Regions from separate parts of the Providencia sp. UF-224 genome, predicted to be linked through region 2. Evidence: predicted binding sites of a transcription regulator. Region 2 holds the regulator's gene; each other region holds the start of a gene.
The links. Region 2 encodes Fur, which represses iron uptake genes when iron is present. Its sites were predicted from a motif close to ATAATAATGAGAACNACTATCAA; they were not measured.
Positions count from the first base shown of each region.

Region 1 (6,029 bases), on a different contig from region 2:
CTTGCATAAAGCCTAACCAGCAACCCAGACTCGCCGCTGTAGCAAGTAATAAAATGGTTGGAATAAAGTGTAAAACACCTTTGGCGATTAATGCGCCAGAAAGGATCAACAAGGTATCTCCAGGCAGAAAAGCTGCGGGAAGAACCCCATTTTCTAAAACGATAACAACAAAAAGTACGGTATAAATAACCCAAAGTACTTCGGGGTTGGAGAGTTTTAGGAAATCGTGATCCCAAAGTGCCAATACGATTTCGCGTAGGACTTCCATAATCATTCCTGTATTTGTCTAAATGCGAATTTCTTTATTTATATTACAGGAAAAAATAAGATTGAGTTTGATTTGTTTGGGGGTATTCGCTCATCGATCAATAAATTGCAGAAAATATCTCGTATTTTCTGCAATTTGGCTCCCTAACCTTTAAATCCGTTCAAAGGCCAATTGCAAATCATCAATTAAATCTTGTGGATGCTCAAGGCCAATATGCACGCGGAAAAATGTCCCTTCATTTGGATTAAAATCATATTGTCTCATACTGATTAAATCTTCTTTCTGATAACCCAAAATCAGTGATTCAAACCCACCCCATGAATACCCCATTTTAAAATGCGCTAAATTTTCGATAAAAGCAGCGAATTGTTCAGCGGATAGGCGTGACTTAAGTTGGAAAGAAAATAAGCCATTACAGCCTGAAAAATCACGGATAAAAAACGCATGACCAGGTGAAGTTGGCAAGGCAGGATGGAAAACGTGTTCCACTTCAGGGCGAGATTGCAGCCAGTTTGCCACTTGTATACTGTTTTCTTGGTGCTGTTTTAATCGAGTGGCTAAGGTATGTAATCCTCGATTGGCCATATAAACGGTATCAGGATCTGCAGTTTGCCCCAGGAGATACGAATTTTCACGTAAGGTTTCGATACAGCGCTCATTTGCTACCGCGACGCCTAACATGCCATCAGAATGCCCATTAATGTATTTCGTGGCAGATTGTATGGAAATATCCACATCGAACAATAATGGTTTGAGTAACACACCTGCCGCCCATGTATTATCAATCATAATAATGATATCAGGTGATTTATTACGTACGGCTTTCACGATAGCTGGTAAATCATGGACTTCCATCGTGATTGATCCAGGGGATTCTAAAAAAACAATACGCGTATTCGGCTGAATTAAGTCTGCGATGCCTTCACCAATTAATGGATCAAAATAGGTGGTTTCAACATTTAGCTTAGTTAAAATATGGTCGCAAAAATTCTGGGTTGGGTCATAAGCTGAGCCCGTGACGAGGATATGCTCGCCTGCAGAAATAAACGATAAGATTGCATTGGTGATGGCGGCAGCACCTGATGGGTAAAGTACAGAGCCTGCCCCACCTTCTAATTCAGTCATGGCTTCTTGAAAGGCAAAATGGGTTTGCGTACCTCGGCGACCGTAAAAAAGTACACCATTAGCACGGTGTCGCGTTGCATGACGTTTTTCTTCAAGTGTATCGAAGATGATAGAAGATGCCCGTTGAATTACAGGGTTCACGCCTTTTTGTGTAAATTTAGGGTTTCGACCAATGTGCACTAACTGGGTTTCTGGTTTTGTGTTTGCCATGCGCTTTCCTTTATCATTTTAAATTTAGCCTACCCAAAGGCGTGGATACTATGAAGTTAAAGCATTCGCAGGGAAATGTAACTTGAGTTTTCTTCAGTATTACAAAGTTCAATTAGTTCCATCGATATAGGAGAAGGGAGGTTGCATTTATCTACCAAATGCCTTCGTTGTATTAATAAGAATAAAGAAGAAATACCCGTGTAATAGACGTGGACTTCATTGTCTAAGAACAAAAAAAATGAAAAAATTTGTGAATACTAATGATAATTACTATCAATTCGCGCTGTCTTTGATATCATCAGCACCGTCTTTTTTAAAAGAGACGAACAGCGCGAGTTAAATTTCGCTTTTAAAGGTTAGTCGATGAATGGCACAATCATCGATATGAATTTTTTTATACAACACTAAAAAGAGAGTAAAGGCCAACTGATGCGTAAACTAACAGCTTCTATTCTATTGGCGTTCGGCTTGATGGGCACGGCAGTCGCTGAAACTACACCTGCAACAACACCCGCTGCATCTCAAAATACACCATCGACACCTGCGGCTCCAACTACAACACCAAATATTGAAGCTGCTCCCGTATCTTCTGAGCCCGCAGTAAATACTGCCGTTGTGAATGAAAATATTGAAATTGCAACTGAAGCCCCAACAGGCGGCTTTGATCAGGACTTATCCGTTTGGGGGATGTACCAAAATGCGGATAATGTGGTGAAGACAGTAATGATAGGCTTGGTCATTGCATCTGTCATTACATGGGCACTCTTCTTCTCTAAAGGTCTCGAAATTTTAGTCGCACGTCGCCGTTTAAAAGACGAAACCAATGCGATTGCTGACGTGAAATCACTTGATGAAGCCGTGAAAATTGCAGAAGGTTTCAAAGGAAACAGTATTACACGCATGCTGCTTAATGAAGCGGTAACAGAAAGAGCGTTATCTGCGAACAGCACTGATTTGTCTGGTACAAAAGAGCGTACGTCATTCCGTCTTGAAAGAGCCGTCGCTGCAATCAGCCGATATATGGGCCGTGGTAATGGTTATTTAGCGACTATCGGTGCGATTTCTCCCTTTGTCGGTTTGTTTGGAACGGTATGGGGTATCATGAATAGCTTTATCGGGATTGCCCATTCACAAACGACTAACTTAGCGGTCGTCGCACCGGGTATTGCAGAAGCACTTCTTGCAACGGCAATTGGCCTTATCGCTGCGATCCCGGCGGTTGTAATTTATAACATTTTCGCCAGAATGATTAATAACTACCGTGGTCAGGTAGGGGATGTGGCTGCACAGTCTGCGTTATTATTAGGGCGTGATCTTGATCTGGCAAATAGCAAAGCAAGGTAATTATTATGGCAATGCGTTTAGGTGACGAACAAGATGATAGCGGTGAAATGCATGAAATTAACGTGACACCGTTTATCGATGTGATGTTGGTTCTATTGATTATCTTTATGGTCGCGGCACCATTGGCTACAGTTGATATTAAAGTCGACTTACCTGCCTCAACCGCGAAGCCACAGCCACGGCCAGAAAAACCCGTGTTCTTAACGGTTAAAGCTGATAGTCAACTCTTTATTGGCGATCAAGCGGTGTCGAAAGAACAGCTTTCCGTAACTCTTGATCAAGCAACAAGTTCAAATAAAGAAACAACGATTTTCTTCCAAGCGGATAAAAGCGTTGATTATGAAACGATGATGGATGTGATGAATGCATTACGTCAGTCAGGGTATTTGAAAATTGGCTTAGTTGGGATGGAAGCAACGACCTCTAAATAGTCAGTGTTAACAGCAAAAGCCGACATAACGCGTTTTATCTTTAATGGTAAAGCGCGTTTTTTTATTAATAAAATCAAATCGCAACAAAAATTAACACTGTAGCTGTCTGATTTTTCCGCCCTATGTTATCTATCCTGCATAATGTTATATTTATTTGTATGATTTAATCATTATTAATAGATTTTTATCCTATTTTCACGCTTTTTATTGGTATCCATTTGAAGGTGGATGTCTGAATTACACACTCAATACTCTTATAAGGGGTATTGAGTGCTAATATAAGGCAATAAATCAAAATTAACATTAAGATAACTGATGTTTTATTGGTGTTTTTTCTCTAAATCGAAATAGAAGAGTTGAGTAAAGCCGCGTTTTAAGGCTACGTTTTTAACGTAAATATAAGCTCAGCTTCTTTTTTTAAATGCAATTTTTTATTAAAAATGCAGCTTAATACAGCTTGAAATAGCGGATATTTAACTATTTTTGATGCTATTGAATCGAAGAAACATAACCAAAAATAAACCATTATGTTTGAATGGTTTTGTTAATTATCACTATTTTGGCAAGATAATAATATTACCATGGAAATTATATGGATAATTTTAAAGGTAAAAATATCGACAAGATGATTGTTTTTTATGAGAAAATTTAAAATTCATAGAAAGAGTATGGTAACTGAAATAAAAAAATGATTATTTTTTTTCAGACAAAAAATAAAAACTTTATAAAGGTTTTTAATGAAAATGTCTTTTTGAGAGTGAGTTAAATAAGCTTTGCTCATAATAGGAAAAATAAAATTATATAAATATATTTAATTTAAATATAAATCAAATAGCAAATTAGAAATAAATACGTATAAATGTAAATAGTTTGTAATATCTTAACAATAGGTGTTTTATTTTGCTGTAAAATGATAACTTTTTGATTTTAATTATATTTTTGGTTTTTCTTGTACTTTTTAAGTTAAACGAAAAAACACTTGCGCAACCTAAGTCTTGGGTTATAATGCAATCAATAACATTTAGAAACACTTTTAAACACTTTATTATATCGAGTTATTTATTTTTAAAATTGATTAATACTAGGGACCTAATAAAGCCAGTTTTGATTTTCAGTATTATTTTTGAATAAGTGAAAAATCAGGCTTTATATTAAAAATAGATATAATTACGTAATTGGGTAACTCAGATAAGATATTGTGTTTTTAAGTTAACGTGAATGTTATTACTGGAGTCAAATGGGCTGACTACAGACTACGCATAGCAAGCGAAGCCGGAAACGGCAATTTCATATTATACTCCTCTATAGATAAAATAAGACTACATTTCCAGCGTTATCATTAAGATAACGCTTTTTTTTTATTGGTACATTGTGCTACGTAATGAGTATGTTTTTTATACATAATTTGAAGAGTTCAATAAATGTATAATAAATCAGCGTTCACAACATCCTACTATGCATAAAATCAATATATCCTTCAGTTCTATACAAAAGGACTTCACGAAAAAAAATATCAGCGTATGATATTTCCACTTCGCTGTGGGGCATCGATATAACAGATTATAAAGATAATTATACAACGGCGAATTTCTCTGCCAGGATCTGGCGTGAATCAATTGGATGTTACAATGACTTGGTCTGATTTCAAATCTCACTATCTCATCGGTTTTTGGAAGCCTTTACCCGCAGTAATTGCCGCAGGTATTTTATCAACCTACTATTTCGGTTTAACGGGCACATTTTGGGCTGTTACTGGCGAATTTACTCGCTGGGGAGGGCACATTATGCAGCTGTTTGGTGCTCATCCAGAAACTTGGGGTTATTTCAAAGTGATTGGCTTTGAAGGCACACCTCTAGATCGTATTGATGGTGTCATGATTATCGGTATGTTTGCTGGTTGCTTTGCTGCTGCACTTTGGGCAAATAATATTAAATTACGTATGCCTCAACACCGTATTCGCATTTTCCAAGCCATTCTTGGCGGTATTATTGCAGGGTTTGGTGCGCGCTTAGCGATGGGATGTAATTTAGCGGCATTCTTTACTGGGATCCCTCAATTTTCTCTACACGCATGGTATTTCGCTGTTGCGACTGCGGCAGGGTCATATTTTGGTGCTAAGTTCACATTGATGCCAATGTTTAGGATCCCTGTCAAACTGAAAAAAGTCAGTGCGGCATCTCCGTTAACGCAAAATCATGATGTGGCAAAACGACGCTTTAAGTTAGGAATGGTTATTTTCACCCTCGCATTGGCGTGGGGTTTTTATACCTTACTTGACTCTCCAGTGATGGGCTTTGCTATCCTCTGCGGAATTGGCTTTGGTTTATTAATTGAGCGTGCTCAGATTTGTTTTACCTCCGCTTTTCGCGATTTGTGGATCACGGGCCGTACCCATATGGCTAAAGCCATCATTATTGGGATGGCAGTCAGTGCGATCGGTATCTTTAGTTATGTCCAGTTAGGTGCGACACCTAAAATTTTATGGGCAGGCCCAAATGCCGTGATTGGTGGCTTACTCTTTGGTTTTGGTATTGTCCTTGCTGGTGGCTGTGAAACGGGTTGGATGTACCGCGCAGTGGAAGGGCAGGTTCATTATTGGTGGGTTGGTTTTGGGAATATTATTGGCGCAACCATCCTAGCTTATTATTGG
Region 1 is NZ_JBSICC010000002.1:116,905-122,933, forward strand. Features, by position in the region: gene AC4IFO_RS02800 (DedA family protein) at 1-268, opposite strand, end outside; gene metC (cystathionine beta-lyase) at 419-1,603, opposite strand; gene exbB (tonB-system energizer ExbB) at 2,033-2,947, shown strand; gene exbD (TonB system transport protein ExbD) at 2,953-3,378, shown strand; gene yedE (selenium metabolism membrane protein YedE/FdhT) at 5,007-6,029, shown strand, end outside.
Region 1: a site for Fur is predicted at 1,858-1,880, ahead of exbB (tonB-system energizer ExbB). Genes of this name have one in related genera too.

Region 2 (6,029 bases):
AGCAACGTCTTCTAGCTATCAAGCGGGTAAAGTGGGTATTGATGCGTTAATTAATGCAGTGCCAGAAACCAAGAAAATCGCCAATTTAAGTGGTGAGCAGTTGGTGAATATCGGCTCGCAAGATATGAATGACCAAGTTTGGTTGACGTTGGCGAAAAAAATAAATCAGGACTGCGATAAAACTGACGGATTTGTGATCACTCACGGAACAGATACGCTAGAAGAAACGGCCTTTTTCCTTGATTTAACAACCTATTGTAAGAAACCTATTGTGTTAGTCGGGGCGATGCGCCCATCAACTGCACTGGGCGCGGATGGCCCGCTAAATTTGTATAACGCAGTGGTACTTGCAACGGATAAATCAGCAGGTGACCGTGGCGTACTCATGGCGATGAACGATAAAGTGGTTCAAGGCCGTAATGTGATGAAAATGAGCACAACAGAAGTACAGGCATTTGATGCGGTTAACGCAGGTGCTGAGGGCTTTATTCACGATGGCAAAGTGACCTATTTCCAAGCCCCTCAGCCACGTGGTGACAAAGCTGCATTCGATGTGAGTAAGTTAGAGAAATTACCCGCGGTGGGTATCGTTTATAACTATGCCAATGCATCCGCTGCTCCTGTTAAAGCATTGAGAGAGGAAGGCGTAGAGGGGATTGTCAGTGCGGGAGTTGGTAACGGCAACATGTATAAAACGGTATTTGATGTATTAGCGAAGGCAGCAAAAGAGGATGTGGTTGTGGTACGTGCAAGTCGCGTTCCAACAGGCTATACCACTCGTAATGCCGAGGTTGATGATAATTTATATGGTTTTGTGGCATCGGAAAGATTAAATCCGCAAAAAGCTCGCGTGTTATTACAGTTAGCGTTAACTGAAACGAAAGATCCGCAGAAAATTCAGGCAATGTTTGAGAAATATTAAACTGAATGTGTTTTAGTCGTTAATGTAGCGGGAGGCAGTTTTCTGTCTCCCGTTAATTTTATGGTAATTCACCATAAACAAGAAATGAAAATATTTTTCAGTAAATTGAAGCATGTTCGTAAAATTGAGGCGAATTTTTGGGGCAAACTCAATATTTAATGTCAATGTGGTGATAGGCTACGCAAAATTACGGCATTATTGGAAAATTTAAATCACTAATTAGCAATTTATTTGTTTTAATCTAATTCAAATGAATCGTAAGGCCTCTTTTATTTCTTTATTAAATCAATTGGTTGAATCTCACCCTGTGAAAAAACATCATGTGTGATAATGACGGTTAATTAAAATTAATGTGTCGTCGATCATATTTTGGCAACAAAGCCAGTATCTGTGTTGATAATTCGCGTCGCAAAAAATAGGCTAATCACATCACAAATAACATAAGTTATTGTGAATATTTAGATTTAAATGGAAAGTTAAATCGTATTTCGGCCGAAAAAATAAAACATAAAAAATATTAGAGGAATACAAGAATGGTTAATAAACATGTCAATACTGGCAGGAAGTTGCTCGTCTTAAAAATCGCCATCGCGATGCTGCCTATCGCGTATCAGCCAATGACTCACGCAGAACAATTCCTTGAAGATTCAAAACTCACAGGTGGACTTTATTACTGGCAAAGGGATCGTTCTCGTAAGGATTTAGACCCAAATAGCGATAAATATAAAAAGTATGCAGATAATCTTAAACACTCAACATTCAATGCCAGCCTAGACTTTTCATCTGGCTATTTTCAAGATGTTATCGGTTTGGATTTAGCGGGTTTTACCGCTATTGAATTATCAAACAGTGGCCCTGCTGCACCCAATGAAATTGGTTTTAGTGACGCCAAATCACGTTGGGATGAAAAATGGACTGGCGACCGTAGTGGTGTAACGTTTTATAAAGCGGCGGCGAAACTAAAATATGGTCCTTTCTGGGGGAGAGGGGGCTATATTCAGCCTACGGGACAAACGTTATTAGCTTCACACTGGAGTTACATGCCGGGGACTTATCGTGGTTTGGAAGTCGGTGGTGTATTTGATTTTGAGCAAAATGGTGAGTTAAGCATGTCCTATATGTGGACAGACCGTTATAAAGCACCATGGTATCGCTCAATGTATGATTTCCGTGAAGCCGATGGCAAAACTGGGATCAGCTATTTGCATTCCATTGGGTTTAAATATGATTTTAAAAATAACTTAGTGCTAGAAGGGGCTTATGGTCAAGCAAAAGACTATATGGATCAGTATTTTGCTAAAATTTCGTATGCTGTGCCTGTTGCTGAACGCGATTTGCGTCTCTCATATCAATTTTATGGTTCTAAAGATAAAGTTTCTGATGGCGGTGTCAATGACGTTTATGATGGCTTAGCATGGTTGCAAGCGATGACATTAGGCTATACCTATGAACAGTTTGATTTTAAAGTTGAGGGAACCTATGTTAAAGCGGAAGGTAATCAAGGCTACTTCTTGCAACGTATGACGCCGGGCTGGGCGACATCCAATGGGCGTATGGATATTTGGTGGGATGGTCGTTCAGACTGGAACGCCAACAATGAAAAAGCATTATATGCAGGTGTGATGTACGACCTTAAAAATTGGGATCTCGCAGGCTGGAAAGTGGGTACATCCTATATTTATGGTTGGGATGCAAAGCCAAGCACAAATACCCAATATGCCCAAGATGTGCGTTTAAAAGAAAGTGCATGGAACTTTGATATTCTATATACCGTTCAAACTGGCCGAGCAAAAGATACGCTCTTTAAATTACACTTTACCAAATATGATAACCATACCGATATTCCTAGCTATGGTGGTGGTTATGGAAATATCTTCCAAGATGAAAAAGATATTAAGTTTATGGTGATGATGCCATTTACGGTTTTTTAATGAATTAAATAAATAGTGGTTACCATTGAAATAAATATGATGGTAACCGACTAAAACACACATAGCATATATACGTAGTTTCAAATGGCCTAATAAAATAAGAAAATATACTTATATTGCGAGTTTGAAAATTAAAAATAAGGTGGATTACATTCACCTTATTTTTATTATTTAGTCATTATCCTAGTGCAGAAAAACAAATTTTTATAACGAAGCAATTCCTTTATCACCTTCATTATTGATGATAGGTGCATCATGTTTTACTTTATCTTTTAATTGCGTGACTTTATCTGTATGAGTAACACTATTTTTGACTTTAGCTTGTCCAGAAAGGATGCCACCTTTTTTAATCGATAAACTGCTGTAGTGAATCGTTCCATGGACTTCGCCGTTATTTTCAATGCTAATGGATTCAGAGGTGCATTCACCTTCAACTCGACCATTAATAATCAACTCTTTACAAATAATATTACCCGTCACTTGGCCATTTAGCATAACTTTAACGGTATTATCTTTTCCTGTAATGTTACCAACGACTTTGCCATAAATGTGGACCTGCTCATTAGAGGTAATATTACCTTCAAACATCACATCCCTCGAAATTATCGTATTCGATTTTTCTTCACTAAGGGTTGGCGTTGATATCGTAACGTGTTCTTCTATCTTAGAAGTAATTTCAGGTTCACGAATGGTAGGGGTTTCTTCAGGGGTTTGTTTGTTTTGTCTTTTGGTGAACATTTTACTTACCTTTTTTTGATTGAAGTATAAGATCAAGAACAGAATTGATAATACAAATGAAAATAAGGTGATGGCTGTATGACGAAAAAACCATCCTATTAAAGTAAGAAACCAGAAGAAAAAACTAGTATTAATAAAAAGATATGTTTTTTTCATCAGTTAATCTCTTACGAAGTACGAGAACAATCCAAATAAGTCTAGCTAAAAATATACAAATTACATCATATAGTTGTAATTTAACTTTTTTATTACACTTAAATTGTTTATTAAATTAAAAAAAGTAAAACTATATAGCAATATACTGAACTTATTTTAGACGTTAATTAGATAAACTATATGACAGTGATATGAAAAAAAGATGCAAGGTATATTTTAGATAACGTTATGCATCACTATGATATCATTGTAAATATTCTCAAATAGAGAAGGTGTGTTCATCCGTCAAACAATATAAAGGATTTGAAGTGAATTGCAACTTATTATAGAACACTTCAATATTTCACCTTAACGACATATTTTAGTGATAAATATAAAGTAAATGAAAGAAATTATGGATATTCTCACTGAGAATGCTTAATTTATCGGTGGATGGATACAATAAAAAAGCCCGATAATGGTGGTTATCAGGCTTTTGAAGAATGGGTCACCATCAAAATATGATGGTGATTAATTTATTACTCTTTTGCTTCGTGTGCGTCAGCGTTATCGCGGCAATCACCATCAGCGCAGTGGCCATATAAGTACAAACTGTGGTTAGACAGCTTAATACCGTGACGTGCGGCGATATTTTTTTGGCGAGTTTCAATCGATTCATCAGTAAACTCAATCACTTTACCACAATCTAAGCAAATTAAGTGGTCATGGTGATGCTGCTGAGTTAATTCGAATACGGATTTTCCACCCTCGAAATTATGGCGCGTAACGATACCTGCATCATCAAACTGGTTCAATACACGGTATACAGTCGCTAGCCCGATCTCTTCGCCCATATCAATCAGCTTTTTATAGAGATCTTCCGCACTGACGTGGTGGCACTCAGGCTCCTGAAGTACTTCCAAAATCTTAAGTCTTGGAAGAGTGACTTTGAGTCCAGCATTTTTCAATGCTTTATTGTTGTCTGTCATGCGGGTTTGTCCTGTATCTTAAATCATAAATTTAACAATAATGAGACATTTTTAACATAAATCCAGTTGTCTTCTAAACTGATTTACAATTATAGGCATGGAAAATAAAAATAGAAACCATGCATTGTCTCATTATTTTGATAATCTCTTATAAGTCTATCCAATTAGGATATTTAATCGATTATTTTAGACCGAATGACGTTCCGCGATGGTGCATTTTGAGCGGAAAGGAATTCGGCCTAAGCGTAACACTTGTTTTTAATCGACTAGCCAAGAATTTCAGCTAATGACATCTCTTCAGAGATTTGTTTGACCCATGCATCCACTCGTTCATCTGTTAACTCCGGTTGGCGATCTTCATCAATCGCTAATCCGATAAAGTGGTTGTCATCTGCCATACCTTTTGAAACTTCGAAGTGGTAGCCTTCGGTTGGCCAGTGCCCAACAATCACCGCACCTCTTGGTTCGATGATATCGCGAATAGTCCCCATCGCATCACAGAAGTATTCTGCATAGTCTTCTTGGTCTCCACAGCCAAAGAGAGCGACGAGTTTACCTTCAAAATCAATTTCTTCTAATGTTGGGAAAAAGTCATCCCAATCACATTGTGCTTCGCCGTAGTACCAAGTTGGAATACCAAGAAGTAGAATGTCAAAAGCTTCAATGTCTTCTTTGCTGCACTTTGCAATGTCATGAACTTCTGCTACGTCTTTGCCTAATCTTTCTTGGATCATTTTGGCAATATTTTCTGTGTTACCTGTATCACTTCCGAAGAAAATACCGATGACTGCCATAAACTGATTAACCTCTTGTTTTTCTAAGAGAGAAAGAAGGAGTGTCTCAACTTCTAGAACTCATTTAGAACGAAAATAAATAGAATTTTATGCCTTATTCTGGCGAAAAAACTTTTATAAGTCTGTCAAATTTGTGTGATTTACTAAGATAGCGTTACTTGAGTATTGTCTCATCAACTTGTTGAAGTTGTGACATCAAAATTTCTTCTATTAATTCACTACGGCTTATATTTTTTTCTTCAGCTAACTGATTCAGTACAGCAACAGCTTCTTCGTTTAGTTTAAGTTCAACTCGGCGCAATCCATTCACTTTATCGCGTTTTAATTGATTGCGTTTGTTGATCCTTAATTGTTCATCCCGTGATAGTGGGCTTGTCTTAGGTCGCCCAGGCCTTCGTTCCTCAGCGAACAAATCCAGAGTAGTACGATCAGTTTGTTCTTTTGCCATGTCTATAACTGCTAAAAGGGTGTGCCAATAATTCAGCGCGCCATGATACCCTAGCTAATCCCCTAGTGCTAT
Region 2 is NZ_JBSICC010000005.1:55,340-61,368, reverse strand. Features, by position in the region: gene ansB (L-asparaginase 2) at 1-922, shown strand, start outside; gene chiP (chitoporin ChiP) at 1,456-2,853, shown strand; gene AC4IFO_RS06860 (bactofilin family protein) at 3,058-3,591, opposite strand; gene fur (ferric iron uptake transcriptional regulator) at 4,266-4,715, opposite strand; gene fldA (flavodoxin FldA) at 4,982-5,509, opposite strand; gene ybfE (LexA regulated protein) at 5,664-5,957, opposite strand.

Region 3 (6,029 bases), on a different contig from region 2:
TAGCACTGACATTCCCCGTTTTAATCACGCGATATAACCACCCACAACGACCGTTGTCTTGCATGATTTGAGCGAAGTTTTCCACGCCCGTTAAGCCGTTCAGCTTATAGCAAGGAGAGCGAGGTTGAGTAACCTGAATTCGCGCATCCCCCCACCCATAAATATCACCGATAAATACATTTTCTTCAGTCATTCCCAGTGTAGAGATATTTTCACCGAATGCTGATGCCATAAATAAGTCATCTTGTTCAGGATATGCATTAAGCCAAAATTCGTAGTGATCACGAGGATAATGGCAAAGCGCTCTATCAGGGCCACCGTGAAAACGCGTTTCTGCTTGCTCATCGCCCTCTAATCCAAGCTGCCCCAACATCAATAACCCATCTGCCGCATGTTTATGAATCGCACTTCGACCGCAAGATTGCGTTGCTTGGACTTTACCGATAAAGACTTGGGGTAGGAATGACATGGGCGGCGCTCTCCACATAAATTGGTGACGAAGCCTTTATCATAAAGAATGCAACTCGAGATAACAATCAAATGGGCTGCAAATAAAAAAGGCGCAGCACCATCGATGCTACGCCCATTGAGACTTAATTAAAAAGTCTAATTATTTAGCTTTTGAAGCGAAACGTGCCGCTGCTTCGTCCCAGTTAACCACTGACCAGAATGCTTTGATGTAATCAGGGCGACGGTTTTGGAATTTCAGGTAATATGCATGTTCCCACACATCTAAACCGATGATTGGGTAGCCTGAAGCGCCAGAAATCGCTTCACCCATTAATGGGCTGTCTTGGTTAGCAGTTGAAACAACAGCTAATTTACCGTCATCTTTTAGAACCAGCCACGCCCAGCCTGAACCAAAGCGAGTTGCTGCTGCTTTCTCAAACAGCTCTTTGAATGCATCAACGCTACCAAAATCGCGCTCGATAGCCGCTTTCAAGTCGCCTTTTAATTCAGTATTTAATTTCAAACCTTTCCAGAACATGCTGTGGTTTGAGTGACCACCCGCATTGTTACGTACGAAGGTACGTTGATCAGCAGGAATTTGGTCTAATTTTTGAATCAGAACGTCAATATCCAGACCTGCTAATTCAGGTAATTTTTCTAACGCCGTGTTGGTGTTAGTCACATAGGTTTGATGGTGCTTAGTGTGGTGGATTTCCATGGTTTGTTTGTCAAAATGTGGTTCCAACGCATCATAAGCATAAGGTAAAGCAGGTAATGTATAACTCATTTTATTGTCTCCAGTGACGTAAATACCACTATGTTTCTCATTTTCACCACAAGGTTCATAGGGTATGGCACTTGCGTAGTTTCGCACCTTGTGAATTTCTCTCTATTATAGTTATTTTACTGTTAATGAAAATCATTATCAAATCCATGATAAAATTGTGGTCTTTTGCATTCCCTATGAGAATTAGTTTATACAGTAACTAATACCAACATCCCCACAGTTTATTTTTCTTTACATCTAACATTTTCAATATTTTTAGATTTATATTCCAATGCTGGATTTAGCATCAAATGATAATCCTGCAAATCTCATTACAATTAATACGTGATCTTCCGCGCAAAAGAAAAACAAATTTATATTTCGTGCTTTAGTTAACCGTTTTTTGACATAATATTAACATCTGCAAGGAGATAATAATATGACTCAAATAACTAAACATCCCGTTCCTGCTGAAATTGCAAAAAATGCCCTGATTACCGAACAACAGTATAACGATGAGTACCAACGCTCGATTCAAGACCCTGAAGGATTTTGGGGCGAAAAAGGAAAAATCGTTGATTGGATTAAACCGTACACCCGCGTTAAGAATACCTCTTTTGACCCCGGACACATCGATATCCGTTGGTTTGAAGATGGCACTTTAAATCTAAGTGCAAACTGCTTGGACCGCCATCTGGCTGAAAAAGGCGACCAAGTAGCGATTATTTGGGAAGGCGATGACCCGTCATCGTCAAAAAATGTCACTTACCGTGAACTGCATCATGATGTTAGCCAATTTGCTAACGTCTTAAAAAAACAAGGTATCCGCAAAGGCGATGTCGTGGCGATTTATATGCCAATGGTCGTCGAAGCCGCTGTCGCCATGCTAGCGTGTGCGCGTATCGGCGCTATCCATACGGTCATTTTCGCTGGTTTCTCTCCTGAGGCGGTCTCTGGTCGCGTTATTGACTGTAAAGCGAAGCTGATTATCACCGCAGATGAAGGTTTACGTGCAGGGCGTGCTATCCCACTGAAGAAAAATGTGGATGACGCATTAGCCAACCCGCAAGTCACTACCGTTACGAATGTCATTGTCTACCAACGTACAGGCAATGTCCCAAGTTGGGTCGAAGGTCGCGACTTATGGTGGCATGACGTCATCAAAGGGGTTAGCGCTGATTGCCCACCAGAAGAAATGAGCGCGGAGGACCCGCTGTTCATTCTGTACACCTCAGGCTCAACAGGTAAACCCAAAGGGGTTCTTCACACCACTGGTGGTTATCTGGTTTATGCCACACTCACGTTTAAATATACCTTTGACTATCATCCAGGTGAAGTCTACTGGTGTACTGCGGATGTGGGCTGGGTAACAGGCCATAGCTACTTACTCTATGGGCCATTATCCAATGGCGCAAAAACCGTTATGTTTGAAGGTGTACCAAATTACCCATCCGTTAATCGAATGAGTCAGGTCGTTGATAAGCACCAAGTCAATATTCTTTATACCGCGCCAACTGCTATCCGTGCATTAATGGCGGAAGGCGACAAAGCGATTGAAGGTACCGACCGTAGCTCATTACGTATTCTTGGTTCTGTTGGCGAGCCAATTAATCCTGAAGCGTGGGAATGGTTCTACAAAAAGATTGGTAACAGCCGTTGCCCAGTGGTTGATACATGGTGGCAAACCGAAACGGGTGGTTTTATGATCACACCGCTGCCGGGTGCAACCATGTTAAAACCGGGCTCCGCAACATTGCCTTTCTTTGGTGTCCGTCCTGCACTTGTGGATAACCTCGGTGAACCTATTGAAGGGGCAACCGAAGGTAACTTAGTGATTGTCGATTCATGGCCGGGTCAAGCCCGTACTTTATTTGGCGATCACGAGCGCTTCGAGCAAACCTATTTCTCCACCTTTAAAGGCATGTACTTTAGTGGTGATGGCGCTCGTCGTGATGAAGATGGTTATTACTGGATCACAGGTCGTGTTGACGATGTACTGAATATCTCAGGCCACCGTTTAGGCACCGCAGAGATTGAGTCCGCCCTCGTCTCGCACCCGAAAGTGGCTGAAGCCGCTGTGGTTGGTATTCCTCATAGTATTAAGGGGCAGGCAATCTATGCCTATGTCACATTAATATCAGGGGTTGAACCCTCTCCTGAGCTATACACTGAAGTTCGCAATTGGGTGCGTAAAGAAATTGGCCCAATCGCAACACCGGACGTTCTTCACTGGACGGATTCTTTGCCAAAAACCCGTTCCGGTAAAATTATGCGCCGTATCCTACGAAAAATTGCATCAGGGGACACCAGCAACTTTGGAGATACCTCCACGCTGGCAGATCCGGGTGTTGTCGAAAAACTACTCGAAGAAAAACAGTCTATGAGTATGTCATAGCGTTAAAAGGCCGTCTTATGGCGGCCTTTATATAAATACTCAAAATCATTAAGCACTAGAAATTAAGTGCATAAATCCCCCGATAATCTTTTCGGGTAGGTTACTGCGGCCAATTTCTAGGTATTTAAAGAGAATAGGGTATGCCAATAATACAATAACAGAGGAGAACTCTGATGAATGCTACTGCTTACGAAAAGGTAGAGGATAACCCTCGCTTCAAAGAACTGGTTAGAAAACGTAGTCGCTTTTCATGGTTGTTATCAGTAATAACGCTTGTCCTGTATGTTGGTTTTATTTTTCTTATCGCTTTTGACCCTAGCTGGTTAGGTACCCCAATTGCGGAAGGTTCATATATCACTAGGGGGATTCCTGTGGGTGTTGGACTGATCATCATTTCGTTTGTGTTAACCGGGCTATACGTTATCCGTGCTAATGGTGAATATGACCGTTTAACGGCCGAAATTTTAAAAGAGGTAGAAAAATGAAATATTTGCTCTCACTCATTCTCTTTTTTACCTCATCAATGGCATTTTCCGATGCATTGACAGGGGATGTTGAACGTCAGCCTGTCAATATTCAAGCTATTGTGATGTTCTTGCTGTTCGTCGGTTTTACGTTATATATCACTTATTGGGCGTCGAAAAGAACGCGTTCTCGCTCTGATTACTATACAGCAGGCGGGAAAATTACAGGTTTCCAAAATGGGATGGCAATTGCTGGGGACTTTATGTCCGCCGCCTCCTTCTTAGGGATCTCCGCTCTGGTTTATACTTCTGGCTATGATGGGCTAATCTACTCAATTGGTTTCTTAATTGGCTGGCCGATCATTCTATTCTTAATTGCTGAGCGCTTACGTAATTTAGGTCGCTACACTTTCGCCGACGTTGCATCTTACCGGTTAAAACAAAGGCCGATTCGAATTTTATCTGCGGTCGGTTCGTTGGTCGTCGTCGCACTCTATCTCATCGCTCAAATGGTAGGCGCAGGTAAATTAATCGAATTATTATTCGGCCTAAATTACCATGTTGCTGTTGTGATTGTCGGTATCTTGATGGTGCTATATGTCCTGTTTGGTGGAATGTTAGCGACCACATGGGTGCAAATCATCAAAGCAATTTTATTATTAGCGGGTGCCACATTCATGGCAGTAATGGTCATGAAGCACGTCGGCTTTAACTTTAATACCTTATTTAAAGAAGCCGTTGCCGTTCATAAAAATGGCATTGCTATTATGAGCCCAGGGGGACTCGTTTCCGACCCAATATCCGCTTTATCACTCGGCTTAGCCTTGATGTTCGGTACAGCAGGCCTTCCTCATATTATTATGCGCTTCTTCACAGTTAGTGATGCAAAAGAAGCCCGTAAGAGCGTGTTCTATGCAACAGGATTTATCGGTTACTTCTACATATTAACCTTCATTATTGGCTTCGGTGCGATTGTTCTTGTCAGCTCAAACCCTGCATTTAAAGATGCTGCAGGTGCGTTGATAGGCGGTACCAATATGGCTGCGGTTCACCTAGCTGACGCTGTTGGTGGTAACTTCTTCCTAGGCTTTATTTCTGCGGTTGCTTTCGCCACCATTCTTGCGGTTGTTGCAGGTTTAACACTTGCTGGTGCTTCAGCGGTATCCCATGACCTTTATGCGATGGCAATGAAAAATGGTAAAGCTGACGAAAAAGACGAGTTACGAGTCTCAAAAATTACGGTTGTTATCTTAGGTTTTGTTGCAATTGGACTTGGTATTTTGTTTGAAAAACAAAATATTGCTTTCATGGTCGGTTTAGCCTTCTCCATCGCAGCAAGCTGTAACTTCCCAATTATTTTACTGTCAATGTACTGGCGCAAACTCACCACTCGCGGCGCATTAGCAGGGGGTTGGTTAGGGCTAACTACAGCAGTCGTCTTAATGATTTTAGGGCCAACAATTTGGGTAGGTATCCTACACCATGATAAACCTATCTATCCTTATGAATATCCAGCATTATTCTCTATGATTGTCGCATTTGTCGCATCTTGGTTATTCTCTATTACCGATAACTCAGAACAAGGCAGAATGGAAAGAGAACGCTTTAAAGAGCAGTTTGTTCGTTCACAAATTGGCTTGGGTATTGAACAAGGTAAATCTCACTAAGTTTCACTTAATTGCCACCCAAAACGGCTCAAAACATCGAGCCGTTTTTTTATTATCCTTTCTTATCCCTTTAAGTTTATGGCCTTAATAAAAACCATAGTGAGCTCACTAAGACAAAAAAAATCCTTCTTTCTACATAGAGAAAAGAAGGATATTGATAATATTTAAGGACTTATTTTTATTTTCGTTATTCGTTGCTATCTTGCATAGTGTTGTCTTTCTACATCAGCCCAATTTTCTACAAGTGAATAAAAATCAACTGAATTTGTTTTTCTCTCTTCTTGTAA
Region 3 is NZ_JBSICC010000008.1:182,691-188,719, forward strand. Features, by position in the region: gene yiiM (6-hydroxyaminopurine reductase) at 1-469, opposite strand, end outside; gene sodA (superoxide dismutase [Mn]) at 611-1,237, opposite strand; gene acs (acetate--CoA ligase) at 1,656-3,611, shown strand; gene AC4IFO_RS10420 (DUF485 domain-containing protein) at 3,785-4,096, shown strand; gene actP (cation/acetate symporter ActP) at 4,093-5,742, shown strand; gene AC4IFO_RS10430 (hypothetical protein) at 5,940-6,029, opposite strand, start outside.
Region 3: a site for Fur is predicted at 1,357-1,379, ahead of sodA (superoxide dismutase [Mn]). Genes of this name have one in related genera too.